Regions from separate parts of the Sodalis sp. RH14 genome, predicted to be linked through region 2. Evidence: predicted binding sites of a transcription regulator. Region 2 holds the regulator's gene; each other region holds the start of a gene.
What was found. Region 2 encodes CRP, which controls carbon source genes, mostly activating them, when cyclic AMP is high. Its sites were predicted from a motif close to ATGTGANNNNNNTCACAT; they were not measured.

Region 1: ACL2XQ_RS18325 (glycoside-pentoside-hexuronide (GPH):cation symporter) is a predicted target of CRP. The motif match lies at 2,189-2,206, and genes of this name have one in related genera.
Region 3: ACL2XQ_RS08820 (enolase C-terminal domain-like protein) is a predicted target of CRP. The motif match lies at 2,448-2,465, and genes of this name have one in related genera.

Annotation. Positions count from the first base shown of each region.
Region 1 covers NZ_CP178739.1:4,039,163-4,044,026, reverse strand. The annotation lists gene ACL2XQ_RS18330 (glycoside hydrolase 43 family protein) at 1-593, opposite strand, end outside; gene ACL2XQ_RS18325 (glycoside-pentoside-hexuronide (GPH):cation symporter) at 645-2,078, opposite strand; gene mnmC (bifunctional tRNA (5-methylaminomethyl-2-thiouridine)(34)-methyltransferase MnmD/FAD-dependent 5-carboxymethylaminomethyl-2-thiouridine(34) oxidoreductase MnmC) at 2,654-4,672, opposite strand; gene fabB (beta-ketoacyl-ACP synthase I) at 4,828-4,864, shown strand, end outside.
Region 2 covers NZ_CP178739.1:5,216,233-5,221,096, forward strand. The annotation lists gene ACL2XQ_RS23875 (LysE family translocator) at 1-398, opposite strand, end outside; gene ACL2XQ_RS23880 (YheU family protein) at 520-762, shown strand; gene ACL2XQ_RS23885 (phosphoribulokinase) at 867-1,736, shown strand; gene ACL2XQ_RS23890 (OsmC family protein) at 2,155-2,577, opposite strand; gene ACL2XQ_RS23895 (hypothetical protein) at 2,537-2,725, shown strand; gene crp (cAMP-activated global transcriptional regulator CRP) at 2,893-3,525, shown strand; gene ACL2XQ_RS23905 (YccS/YhfK family putative transporter) at 3,579-4,864, shown strand, end outside.
Region 3 covers NZ_CP178739.1:1,973,648-1,978,511, reverse strand. The annotation lists gene ACL2XQ_RS08825 (FadR/GntR family transcriptional regulator) at 152-865, shown strand; gene ACL2XQ_RS08820 (enolase C-terminal domain-like protein) at 914-2,167, opposite strand; gene ACL2XQ_RS08815 (SDR family oxidoreductase) at 2,580-3,347, shown strand; gene ACL2XQ_RS08810 (MFS transporter) at 3,459-4,823, shown strand; gene idnD (L-idonate 5-dehydrogenase) at 4,823-4,864, shown strand, end outside.

The DNA of each region.
Region 1 (4,864 bases), 1.2 Mb from region 2:
AGTTTAGGCCCTTCAAGGGTCGGCAAGTCGGCGCTGCCGTCATAAAGCGCTTGTCCTTCGTCCAGCAGGGTCTGGCCATCCGGCGACATGGCGCACAGCTGCAGCCGATGTTTTATGCCGCTACGGCTATAAGCAAAGGCATGAACCAACCATGCCCGGCCGTCGTCGTCCCAGAAGGGGCAGGGATCGATCCAGCCTTTAGCCTGTTTCAGACAGTGCGGCGCTGACCATTCTCCCAGCGGGTCGGTTGTTCGGCACATAAAAATGCCCTCGTCAGGTGTGCTGAAAAACACCCAAAACAGGCCGGCGTGATAGCGGATGCTTGGCGCCCAAACTCCTTTCCCCGGCTGAAAGGCGTCATACCCCGGCAATGCCAGGCACGGTAATACATGGTTAACGATTTGCCAGTTGACCAGGTCGGTGGAGTGCAGGATCGGCAGCCCGGGCATATGATTAAAACTGGAGGCCACCAGATAAAAATCATCTCCGACGCGTACAATGTCCGGGTCCGAATAATCGGCATGTAGCACTGGATTCTGATAAGTTCCGTCACCCCGATCGGGGCGCCACGGGGAAAGCTCATTGTCATGCATGATTAATGTCCTTTGACGAAGATAAATGTCGCCGCGACGCAGTACCGCCCATTAAAGGCGATTCGCCAGCGGCTCGTCACCGGTAATAATGATATCGCCGGCCGCGGCCTGCGGTATCAGCTGGCGCTGCGCCAGGTCCGCCTGGATATTTGCCATGGTTTTATCATCGAGCTTATAGAAACGGGTCAGCCAATATAAGACCAGGTAAGACAGGCTGGGGCCGACGGTCAGCAAACCGATGATGCCGGTGGTGGCCAGAGCGCTTTGTGTCGTCGATCCGGCCTGGTAGCCAAACCAACCCAGGGAAAATCCCACCAGCGCGCCCGCCACCGCCATGCCCAGTTTCAGCGCGAACAAATTGCCGGAGAAAGAAAGGGCGGTTATGCGCCGGCCGGTTTTCCATTCACCGTAATCCGCGGCATTGGCCATCATATTCCATTTAAAGGGCTGATACATTTGATGGAAAAAGCCAATCAGGAAATAAAGCGGGAACACGACGCTTAGCCATTTCGGCGGCATAAAGAACATAATCACGCCGGTGAGAACCAACAGTAAATTAATGTTTTTAAACATGCTGACCGCATTAAAGCGTTTAGCGAAAAAGCCGGCTGCCATTGCGCCGAGAATGGTGCCTACGACGCTGGTGGTAATAAACGCCGTTTTCATCGCCGTGCCTGTCAGGTCGGAATGCTGCGGATCAAGCATTAGGTAAGTGGCGTAATAGAGCGTGGCGGCGCTGCGCATGACGCCGGCCATGCTGGAAAAGAACGTGATGATGGCCACGATGCGCCACTGATCGTTGGATAGCAGATTTTTTAGATCGCTTAATACGGTTTCATTGCCGCGTGCCTGCGGGTTGATTTGTTCCTGGGTAGTAAAAAAACAGATAAACAGCATAATGACCGCGAGGACACCCATGACCGCCATCGTACATTGATAGCCCAGTTGTTTATTTCCTTTGCCGAACCAGTCCACCAGCCATAATGTGCCGATGGAAACCACCAAACCCGCCGCCGATGAAATGGTAAAACGATAGGATTGGGCGGAAAGGCGATCTTTTTCATCCGAAGTGATGACCCCGCCGAGAGAGCAATAAGGAATATTGATAAAGGTATAGAACAGCATTAACAGCGTATAGGTAATATAGGCATAGACTAGTTTGCCGGTGCCGGTGAGTTCGGGCGTGGTAAAAGTGAGCACCGCAATAACGGCATATGGAACGGCAAACCATACCAGCCAGGGCCGGAAATGTCCCCATCGGGTGCGTACCCGATCCGCTAATAAGCCTGTCAGCGGATCCGATACTGCATCTAAAATACGGGTTACCAGGAACATAATGCCGACCGCGGCCGCTGATATACCATATATATCCGTGTAAAAATAAGTCAGAAACATGGTTACCGACGAATAAACGATGCCACATGCGGCATCTCCCATGCCAAAACCCATTTTTTGCCAAACCGTGAGTTTTTTTATTCTTATCATCATTCATCTCCAGTTAAATGAAAAATCATCTTTTTAGCGCCGCCATTTTATGGATTATTAACAACTGCAACTATTGTAAATTTATGTATGAGCATTATGATTTTTGTTAAATGAGATTATTATCACAAATCGCATGCATCCAGGTAGGTGCGATTTTATGAAAATTAATAAAATAAAATATTAAAAATCAATACGTTATGATTATTCTTGCGGTTATAGTTATTGGTCCTTTAACTTTTGGAGAAAAATCATCCCACGGGTAGAATCAACATTCTATGGACGCTTAAATGTGATATTGATCACACTATAAAGGAGGATTACGCACAAGATATCATACCAATTGTAAAAGCATTCATTTCTCAGAGGTGTAATAGGTATAACAACAGTCGCCATTTTAACCGCCTGCGCCCGGCGTAAAACCGGTCCCCGGCAGAATGGGTATGAGTTTTGGGTGGGGTTTTAATCATGGATTCATCCGCAGGATAATTTCTATTTTGGTAAATATCATTCACCCAGAGAAATATCAGTATTCATTTAACCGGGTGAATATAATATCTTCTTTTACCGAAGTGGATTTATATTTCACGCCCCTTTAACACTTTACGCAGCCAAAAACGATTGGGACTTAATGCCGCCGACTGCGCCAGGCTTAGCGGCAGTGGCTCGCCGAATATCTGGCCGGCCAGGATCTCCGCCGCCAAGGGGGCGGTGCATAAACCGCGCGACCCCAGGCCGCCCAGCATAAACAGATTGGCATACACCGGCGCGTCCGCCACCGCCTCGCCGGCCAGCAGGCGTCCGGGCAGATCGCCATACGCGCGTTGGGTGGCGGCAAAATCCGGCACGCCGCCGAGCATGGGCAGATGATCCCTGGCGCTGCTGCGTATGCTGGCGCGTGCCTCGCCGGCGCTGACATCAACGCACTGTGCCCAGGATTGCCCGGGCAGGCAGGCGATTAACCGGTCGCGGTTGGCCCGCTGCTCATCGGGGCGGTAAGTCATGTCCTCGTCGTCGCGCCGGGCGCTGGCGCCCAGGCAGTGGGTGCGAAAGCCGGGGCTTGCGGGCGTCAGGTAACCGTCATAACACAGCACCTGCTTCAAGGTCCGCAGTGCCGGCTGGTCGGGAACATAGCTGACCTGCCCGCGCACGCTGGTCAACGGCAGCGGGGCGGTAATCGGCCATTGCAGCATGCGGTGCCCGGCGGCCAGCACCACCGTGGCATGGCGGGCCTGGCGCCCCGCGCCGAAATCCAGCAACCAATCGTCCGCGCCGGCGTTTAATCCCCGCACCTCATGGCCGTAGTGCACCGCCATGCCGCGGGACTGCGCGCGCGCGATGATGCCGGCGGTGAATTGGGCGGGGTTGAGCCAGCCTCCCAGCGGATAGGTGACCCCGCCGCTGCCGGTGGCAAGCCCGGTCAGCGCGGGCATGTCTTCGCAGGCCACCGCGCTGATGAGCTGCGCGGGCCAGTCCGTGGCCAGGATTTGCCGCAGCTTGCGCCGGGATCGGTCGTCATAGGCCAGTTGCGTGACGCCGCACCACTGGTGCTCAAAGATGACCCCCTGGCGTGCGCACTCCTGGTAATAGTGGTGCGCGAAAGGAAAAGCGATAGCAAAAAACTGCGCCAGCTCGTCATCCTCATTATTCAGCAGTGGATATAAGGCGCCCTGGCGATTGCCTGACGCCCCCTGGGCCGGGCCGCTATCGGCGCAATAAAGAGTCACCCGCGACCCGCGGCGCTGCAGGGCCTCCGCCGCCAGGGCGCCGGCAATTCCCCCGCCGATAATCGCCACCTCAAGCGGGTCGCGCGCGGGGCGCCGGACGTACCAGGGCGCGCGCGGCGCTGTCGCCAGCGGCGCGGCCAGGCTGCCGGCCAGCATTTCCCGCTTGCGGCCGAAACCCGGCGGCTTAAGGACGGTAAATCCCGCCTGGCGCAGGCCGCGCCGCACAAATCCCGCGGCGGTAAAGGTGGCGAAGGTCCCCTGCGGCGCGGCGAATCGCACCATGGCATGAAACAAGGCTTCGCTCCACATGCCGGCGTTTTTCGCCGGGGCGAAGCCGTCCAGGAACCACGCATCCACCCGGCCGGACAGGCTGTCGTCCAGAAGCGGCAGCAACGCGTTGATCTCGCCGTACCATAAATCCAGCGTGACGGCGCCGTCCGCCAGGATCAGCCGGTGGCAACCGGGCGTCGGCAACGGCCAAAGGCTGCGCAGCCCGGCGGCATAGCTGGCCAGCTCCGGCCAGCGCGCGTGGGCCTGCGCCATATCCTCGATTTTCAGGGGGAACTGCTCGAAGCTGATAAAGTGCAGGCGTCGCAGCGGCGCGTCGGGCCGCCGCCGTCTGAACTGGTCAAAGGCCTGCCACAGCGCCAGAAAGTTAAGTCCGGTGCCGAAGCCGGTTTCCGCCACCACCAACGATGCCCGCGTATGTTGTGCAAACCGCTCCGGCAGTCCGTTGCCGGCTAAAAAAACATAGCGGGTTTCTTCCAGTCCATCCTGGCTGGAAAAGTAGATGTCATCAAACTGTCGGGATACAGGTGTACCGTCTTCATTCCAATTAAGGATGGCGTTGCGGATAGGCGCGCGATTCACGGCGTAAGGCTCTTTTGTCAAGAAATGTTGAGATTTTAACGAGGTGTGCTTTGCGGCGCAAATTTTGCAAACTTCGTCTGATCGGACTTGTTCAGCGTACAACTGTACGCTAAAGTGCGTCACAGAATCTTATATATAAATACAAGAGGTATTAAATGAAACGTGCAGTGATTACCGGCCTGGGGATCTTAT
Region 2 (4,864 bases):
CTGGCCACCGCGCCCAGCGCCATCAGCCAGGCCTTGGGATTAAGGAATTGCAGCAGGCCGCCCTGGTAGAAGGGAATGGGCCGGGGGGGCGGCGCGTCGGTTTCCAGTTTTTCATAGGCGGCGGTGGCTATTTTCCAGGCCAGCCACAGCAGGTAAAGGCTGCCCGCCACCTTCAGCATAAAATGCAGGGACGGATAAAGCGTGATCAGGCCGCCGATGCCGAAGGCCACCAGCAGCAGGATACATTGCATGCCGAGCATGATGCCGATCATCAGCGGCATCGAGCGCCAGAAGCCAAAATTGGCGCCCGAGGCGGTAAGCAGCATATTATTAGGGCCAGGGGTAATGGCGGCCACCCAGAGAAACCCCAGCATTGACAGAAAAAGACTCAGTTCCACGTTTTGGCGGCTCCCCGTAAAATAACGCGTATGAAGCTACCAGTGCGCACGGGGATGTACAAGGCATAACAGGTGAAATTTACTCAACACCTTGATTTATTGACTATCGGGACACAATATCGTGATTATTCCCTGGGAACAAATCGATCCTGACACGCTCTATAACCTGATCGAGTCCTTTGTACTGCGTGAGGGCACCGATTATGGCGAGCAGGAGAAATCACTGGCGCAAAAGGTCGAGGATGTAAAACGCCAGTTGATAAGCGGCGAGGCGGTGGTGGTCTGGTCGGAACTGCATGAAAATATCAATATCATGCCGCGCGGCCGGTTTAATGACCAGGCCGGAGATACGCCGGGCGAATAGCGAAGCCCCTGGCCCCTAAGCGCTAAATATGCTAACACTCACTTCTGGGCCTTGATGCCGGGCGCACTTCTTCACGCCGCAATTCAACCAAGCGTAGGGTTACCATGTCGACAAAACACCCCATTATTGCCGTTACCGGTTCCAGCGGTGCGGGCACCACCACCACCAGCCTGGCGTTTCGTAAAATATTCCAGCAGTTGAATATCCACGCCGCCGAACTGGAGGGTGACAGCTTTCATCACTTTACCCGGCCGGAAATGGATATGGCGATCCGCAAGGCGCGGGATTTAGGGCGCCATATCAGCTACTTTGGTCCGGACGCCAATAACTTTGGCCTGCTGGAGCATACGTTTCATCAGTATGGCGATACCGGCCGCGGTCAGTCGCGTAAATATCTGCATACGTATGACGAGGCGGTGCCGTATAACCAGATCCCCGGTACCTTTACGCCCTGGCAGGCGTTGCCGGAACCGACGGACGTGTTATTTTACGAGGGGCTGCACGGCGGCGTGGTAACCGATAGCCATGACGTGGCGAAGCACGTGGATTTGCTGGTGGGCGTGGTGCCCATCGTCAACCTGGAGTGGATCCAGAAACTGGTGCGCGATACCGGCGAGCGGGGGCATTCGCGCGAGGCGGTGATGGATTCGGTGGTGAGGTCGATGGAGGATTATATTAACTACATCACGCCGCAGTTTTCCCGCACCCATATCAATTTCCAGCGGGTGCCGACCGTCGACACGTCGAACCCTTTCGCCGCCAAGGCGATTCCCTCACTTGACGAAAGTTTTGTCGTTATTCATTTCCGTAGCCTGGCGCATATCGACCTGCCTTATCTGCTGGCGATGCTGCAAGGCTCCTTTATTTCCAATATTAATACGCTGGTGGTGCCCGGGGGCAAGATGGGGCTGGCGATGGAGCTGATTATGGGGCCGCTGGTACAGCAGTTGCTGGAAGGAAAGGAAATTAAGTAAACTCGAGGCCTCGGGCGGGAACACCACGCCCGATTCGACCCCATCGGCATGCTTTCCCTTGAACACGCCAGGATTCGCTGCGGTGTTGGCGGGCCTAGCATACCGTGGGGCGCTCGGTCGGGCGGGAACACCACGCCCGATTCGACCCCATCGGCATGCTCTCCCTTGAACACGCCAGGATTCGCTGCGGTGTTGGCGGGCCTAGCATACCGTGGGGCGCTCGGTCGGGCGGGAACACCACGCCCGATTCGACCCCATCGGCATGCTCTCCCTTGAACACGCCGGGTTTGAGTGCGGTGTTGGCGGGCATACCGTGCCATGGGGCGCTCGGTCGGGCAGAGAAACCATGCCCGATTCGACCCCATTGGCGCGCTCTCCCTTGAACACGCCGGGTTTGAGTGCGGTGTTGGCGGGCCGGTTAGGCGGCGGGGGCGTGGTGTTCGTCGCGCACTTCAAAGCTGTGGGTCATATTGACCGACGCGCCGAGCATCAGTGAGACCGAGCAGTATTTTTCCGCCGATAGCGTCACCGCCCGCTCCACCGCCTTGTCGGTCAGCCCGGCGCCGGTGACGATAAAATGCAGGTTGATATGGGTAAACAGGCGCGGCGCCTCGTCGCGGCGCTCGGAGGTGAGTTTGACCTCGCAGTCCCGGACGTCCTGCCGCGCTTTGTGTAAAATCGATACCACATCAATGGCGCTGCAGCCGCCGACCGACATCAATACCATTTCCATTGGGCTGGGCGCTTTTTCGCCCGCGTTCCCATCCATCAAAACCTGGTGGCCCGAGGCGGATTCGCCCATGAAAGACAACCCTTCTACCCATTTGACCCGTGCCTGCATTATGATACTCCTGATGAAAAGCTTTCCAGCAGACTACATTTTTGTTGGAAAACTGGCAATGTTACTGAACATACTTCATGCTGAAGCAAGACAACAGAAGACACTGCTTCAAACCTATGCTAAAAACAAGGCTGGATCGGCCTCATGATAATGAAAGGGCAAGAGATCGATCGGAACATCACATTACCAGACCCTAATAAGTTCCCTTACGTCGCTCCGTTTAAACGCGGAGTCAGAGTGAATAATACAAGCGCCGTAACAGGGAATACGATGTCCCGAACCTGGGATAGCGATGACAAAAGAGGATAACAGCGAATGGTTCTCGGCAAACCGCAAACAGACCCGACTCTCGAATGGTTCCTGTCTCATTGCCATATTCATAAGTATCCATCGAAGAGTACACTTATACATCAGGGTGAAAAGGCTGAAACGCTTTACTACATCGTTAAGGGCGCCGTGGCGGTGCTGATTAAGGATGAAGAAGGCAAAGAGATGATTCTCTCCTATCTTAACCAGGGAGATTTCATCGGTGAGCTCGGCCTATTCGAGGAAGGTCAGGAACGCAGTGCCTGGGTACGGGCGAAAACCGCCTGTGAAGTCGCCGAGATTTCGTATAAAAAATTCCGGCAGCTGATTCAGGTGAATCCGGATATCCTGATGCGCCTGTCGGCGCAAATGGCCAGTCGTTTACAGGTAACGTCGGAAAAAGTCGGCAACCTGGCATTCCTGGACGTTACCGGACGCATAGCGCAAACCCTGTTGAACCTGGCGAAACAACCCGACGCCATGACCCACCCCGACGGCATGCAGATAAAAATCACCCGTCAGGAAATCGGCCAGATTGTCGGCTGTTCCCGCGAGACGGTAGGACGTATTCTTAAAATGCTCGAAGATCAAAATCTTATATCCGCGCACGGTAAAACCATTGTTGTTTACGGCACGCGCTGATAGCCCCGTTATACAGGCGTGGTGCTTCGTACCACGCTTTTTTTGCTGACAGTATGTGGCGCCGGTTAATCTACCACCCTGAAGTAAACTATGCCCTGCGGCAAACCATCGTGCTATGCCTGCCGGTGGCCGCCGGCCTGTTATTCGGCAGCTTGCAAAACGGCCTGCTGTTTTCGTTGGTCCCTGCCTGCTGCAATATCGCCGGCCTCGATACCCTGCATAAACGGTTTTTCAAGCGACTGGCCGTCGGCGGCGTGCTGTTCGCGCTGAGCAGCGTGCTGATCCAGGTGCTGTTGGCCGTGCCGGTGCCGTTGCCCTTGGTGATGCTCGGCCTGGCGCTGCTGTTCGGCGTTACCGGTGAAATCAGCCCGCTGCACGGCCGTTTATTGCCCGCCGCGCTTATCGCCGCCATCTTTACCCTGGGGCTGGCCGGCAATGTGCCGCCCGCCGTGCCGCCGCTGCTGTATATTGCCGGCACCGCCTGGTACGGGCTGTTCAACGCCCTGTGGTTCCGGTTGTGGAAGGAGCAGCCGATGCGGGAATCGCTTAGCCTGCTGTATCGGGAGCTGGCGGATTATATCGAGGCGAAATATACCCTGCTGACACAGCATACCGATCCGGAAACCGCCCTGCCGCCGCTGTTTGCCCGCCAGCAGGCGGTGATTGATCTGATTGCCCAGGTATACCAGCAGCTTTATATGCTGTCGGCCAATGATCAGCTGCAGTACAAACGCCTGCTGCGTTCTTTCCAGGTGGCGCTGGATTTGCAGGAGCATATCGCCGTCAGCCTGCACCAGCCGGACGAAGTACAAAAACTGGTGGCGCAAAGCCACGCCGAGGCGGTTATCCGCTATAACGCCCGGCTGATTGCCGCGCGGTTGCGGGTACTGGCGGATGATATTCTCTATCACCGGCAGCCGGGGCGTTTTAACATGGCCACCGCGCTGTCGGCCCTGGAAAAAATTGCCGACCGGCATCCGGATAATCCGGTCGGACAGTTTTGTTATTACCATTTCAGCCGTATCGCCCGGCTGCTGCGTACCCAGCGCCCGCTTTACCGCCGCGACCTGATGGCCGACAACCAGCAGCGGCTGTCGTTTTGGCATGCGCTGGTCAGCTACTGTTCCTTTAAATCCATGGCGCTGCGCAGCGCGGCAAGGCTTGGGATTATGCTGGCCATCGGCAGCAGCCTGGGGCTGGTATTGGATCTCCCCAAACCCTACTGGATTTTAATGACGGTGATGTTTGTCAGCCAGAACGGCTATAACGCCACCCGGGTGCGGATCCAGCATCGGGCCCTGGGCACGTTGGCGGGGTTGGTGATTGCCGCCGGCACGCT
Region 3 (4,864 bases), 2.7 Mb from region 2:
CCAATCCGCCAAAATGAAGTGACGATCACATATTTTATTTTCAGCGGCTGGTTTCGGCCTGACAGCATGAAAATGCGCTTTTTGGCTTCACAGCCCCCGCTGGGCGTGCTATACACAGGCATGTTGTAGGACAACGTATGCGACGGACACCATGAGCATTCAATCAATACAGAAACACAACGTGGTTAACGCGGTTTATGATCAGATCAAGGAAAAGCTGCTGGACGGAAGTTGGCCCCCGGGCAGCAAGCTACCTTCCGAGGCCGAACTGACCGCCTCGTTCAACGTCAGCCGCGTCAGCATCCGCAGCGCGGTACAGCGCCTGCGCGATCTGGGTATTGTCATCACTCACCAGGGCAAAGGCAGCTTTGTCACCAAGGACCTTAACCAGCAAAGTCTGTTAAACGAACACCAACCCATCATGCACCTGAGCCGCGAAGAGTTTCACGATATGATGGTGTTCCGCCAAACGGTGGAGTTCAAATGCATGGAGCTGGCGGTATGCAACGCCACGCCCGACGACATCACCGCCCTGGAACAGGCGTTGAACCGCATGCTGGTGAACAAGGACGACTACAAAAAGTATTCACAGGCCGACTTTGATTTCCATCTGGCGATAGCCAAAGCATCGCAGAACAAAGTGTTTTACAACGTCATGAATTCCATCAAAGACATCTACTACTACTATCTGGAAGAGCTGAACCGCGCACTCGGCATCTCGCTGGAAAGCGTCGAGGCCCATATCAAGGTGTTCATGGCGATCAAGAACCGAGACTCCTCCACCGCGGTGGCGGTGCTCAATGAAGCGATGTCGGAAAACGTGGCGGCGATTGAGAAACTGAAACAGTCGGCGCCGGACGCATAAGCGCCCGGCCGCTATAAGAGGATGCCATCCTCCTATGCCGCGCGTTCCCTATGGCCGCGACGCAGTCCCATCAGGAGTACGCGCCAGGGTCCAGGACGGGATACCACCGATACAGGGGTAGTGCGCCGCTTTTTCCTCATTGATATCAATGCCCAGCCCCGGGCGGTCGCTCAGGTACGCATAACCCAGCTCGATTTCCGGGCAGCCGGGGAACACCTCTCGCAGCGCGTCGTTGACCGGCGTGTATTCCTGGATGCCGAAGTTGGTCACGCTCATATCCAGGTGCAGGTTGGCGCAAACGCCCACTGGCGAAATGTCACCCGGGCCATGCCAGGCGGTGCGCACGCCGTGGATTTCGCTCAGCGTCGCCAGCTTTTTCGCCGGAGTGATGCCACCGATGGTGCTGACATGGCAACGGATATAATCGATCAGGTTGTGAGTAATCAGCGGTCTCCAGTCATTGACGCTGGTAAACAATTCGCCCATCGAAATCGGCGTGGACGACTGTTGGCGCAGCATCTTCAGCCAATCGATATTTTCCGGCGCCACGGGGTCCTCAAGATAAAACATCTGGTACTGTTCCAGATTCTTGGCCAGCTGGATGGCGGCCATCGGCGTCACGCGCTCGTGCACATCATGGATAAATTCGATGCCGAAGCCGAGTGTATTGCGCAGATGGTCGAACAGGCGCGGCACGCTTTTCACGTAGGCATCCGGATCGAAATAAATCCCCGGCGTGCTGGCGCGCGGCGAGCGTTTCGGCTGAATGTTCTTTGCCCGGGCCAGCCGGGTGGCGATAAGCTTCAGGTCGTCGGTACCCGCGCCGCCATACATGCCCATCTGGCAGCGGACGTACTGATAGCCCTCTTCCATGCGTGCGCGGACATTGTCCTCCACTTCAAATTCGTCGCTGCCGTCGGTATGCACATACAGCGGAATGCCATCGCGGCATTTGCCGCCCAGCAGCTCATACACCGGCATGCCGGCCAGCTTGCCTTTGATATCCCATAACGCCATGTCCACGCCGGACAGCGCGTTATTCATGATGGGGCCGCTGCGCCAGTAACCGCTTACGCAGGCCGATTGCCAGATATCCTCGATGCGCGCCGGGTCCTTGCCAATCAGGAACGGCGCCATGTAGCCGTCGATGGCGCTTTTCACCGCCTGGATACGCTGGGTAAAGGTGGCGCAGCCCAGGCCATATAATCCCGGCTGATTGGTTTCTACCTTCACCACCGCCAGATCGATGCCGCCCGGGGCGGTCAGAATGGTTTTCACCGCGGTGATTTTCAAATTACTCACAGTCACTCCTTAAATTTAATGTTTGCCCGTTAACATCCGTGTTCATTTCACGGCGGCGTGTTCCCTCGCCTTAACCGCCCGGACACCCAACCGGCTAGTGTTATCAGATCTAGCATCTCATATGTTGTCCTACAAGTAATTTTCGTTATACCCGTGAAAATGCACGATGCAAAGCCTGCGAATCCAAGAATGTGCACCCGGTCATAAAATTAACAATAATATATTATCTAATTGTTTTAAAACGTATTTGACAGAATAAATAACATAAAAATAAATTATTCTGTGATCTTCACCGCAAAAAAGATGTATGTGCATTGCTTTAAAAAATTCATTACTTCACTTTAAATATGAATGATGTCATACAAGTTAACGAGCGATATCTATCGCCATGACCCCATAATGAGGAATTGCTATGTCTGCACTGTTTGATTTAACCGGGAAAACGGCACTAGTGACCGGTTCGGCACGAGGTTTGGGATATTGTTACGCCGAAGGGCTGGCCGCCGCTGGCGCCAGCGTAGTCCTGAACGATATCCGCGCGGAGCTGCTGGATGAATCGGTACAAAAACTCCGTGCTAAAGGTTATCAGGCGCAGGGCGTCGCCTTCGACGTCACCAATGAGGATGCGGTGGAAAGCGCGTTCGCCGCCCTGGAACAACAGGGGCTGCCGGTGGATATCCTGATTAACAATGCCGGCATCCAGTACCGCAAACCCATGGTGGAGCTGGAGCTGGAACAGTGGCAACGCGTCATCGACACTAACCTGACCAGCGCGTTTATCGTTTCGCGCGCGGCCGCGAAACGGATGATTGCCCGCGGCAATGGCGGCAAGATCATCAATATCGGATCGCTGACCAGCCAGGCCGCCCGCCCCACCGTGGCGCCCTATACCGCGGCCAAAGGCGGTATCAAGATGCTGACCTGCTCAATGGCCGCCGAATGGGCGGAATTCAACATTCAGACCAACGCCATCGGCCCCGGTTATATCCTTACCGATATGAACACCGCGCTTATCGACAATAAACAGTTCGACGCCTGGGTCAAAGCCAGCAACCCGTCAAAGCGCTGGGGCAAGCCGGAAGAACTGATCGGCACCGCGGTGTTCCTTTCCTCCACCGCGTCCGACTACATCAACGGCCAGATTATCTACGTCGACGGCGGCTGGCTGGCCGTGCTGTAACCCGCCCAGCCTGATCTGAATATACCTACGCCCACAGCATCGCCGCTGTGGGCTATATCCCTGTATCCGTCTGCTTATAAAAAAATGGTACCTTTTGACCAGGAAAATAAAATGAAAGCAACCAAGTCGCGATTCTTTATTTTGTCGCTGTTATTTATCGTAACGGCAATTAATTATATGGACCGGGCCAACCTGTCCGTCGCCGGCAGTAAAATCCAGGCCGATTTCGATTTGAGTCCCACCCAGCTTGGGCTGCTGTTCTCCATGTTCACCTGGTTCTACGCCGCCAGCCAGATCCCGGTGGGTTATGTGCTGGACCGCATCGGCTCACGCGTCTTGTACGGCAGCGCCATCATCCTGTGGAGCGTGTTTACCTTCCTGATGGGGTTTGCCTCGCATCACCTGTTTGCCACCGCTACCGCGTCATTCCTGATGTTACTGGGCTGCCGGGCCCTGATCGGCATAGCCGAAGCGCCTTCTTTCCCGTCCAATACCAAGATAATTGCCACCTGGTTTCCCGATCATGAACGGGCGCGCGCCACCGCCATTTATTCCAGCGCGCAATACATCGGGCTGGCGCTGCTCACTCCGGCACTGTCGTTTATCGTGGCGGAATTCGGCTGGCAAATGTCATTTTACCTGTCCGGCGCCGCCGGCATCCTGTTCGGCATCTTCTGGCTGATGAAATACCGCGATCCGCAGCATAGCGTCAAGACCAACCGGCAAGAACTGGATTATATCCGCGACGGCGGCGGCTACGGTTCACTAAACCAGGCTAACGTCAGCGAAAAAGTACGCTGGGCCGATATTCGCTTCTTCCTGAAAAAACGCACCATCTGGGGTCTGTTTATTGCCCAGTTCGCCTGTTCCTCCACGCTATATTTCTTCCTGACCTGGTTTATCGTCTATCTGGAAAAGGGGCTGCACCTGTCGATCGCCAAAGCGGGCCTGGGAGCTTCCTTTCCATACCTGATGGCCATGGCCGGCGTGCTGTGCGGCGGCACCCTGAGCGACATGCTGCTGAAAAAAGGCGCATCGCGTACGCTGGCCCGTAAGCTGCCCGTGATGTCCGGGCTGTGCCTGACCATGGTGATTTGCCTGGTCAACTATTTTGAAGATCAGCCCCTCATCGCCATTGCCATCCTGTCCATCGCCTTTTTCGCCAACGCTTTCTCCAATCTGGGTTGGGTGGTATGGAGCGACGTTATCCCGCGTAACTTTCTCGGCACCATGGGCGGCTGCCTGAATATCTGCGGCAACCTGTCCGGCATCATCAGTCCGATTGTCATCGGCGTTATCCTGCAGCGCACCAATAATTTCAAGTACGCGATGTGGTATATCGCCGCGGTCGCACTGGCCGGCCTGCTGGCCTATACCTTCCTGGTCGGGAAAATCGACGTGATCGTCCCGCCGAAATCAACTGAACCTGTCCGGCCGCAACCCGGCCCAGACGCACTTAAAATCGAGGTCAAATAATGAGCACCCATACAATCAGTTGCAAAGCCTGCTTCGCCTAC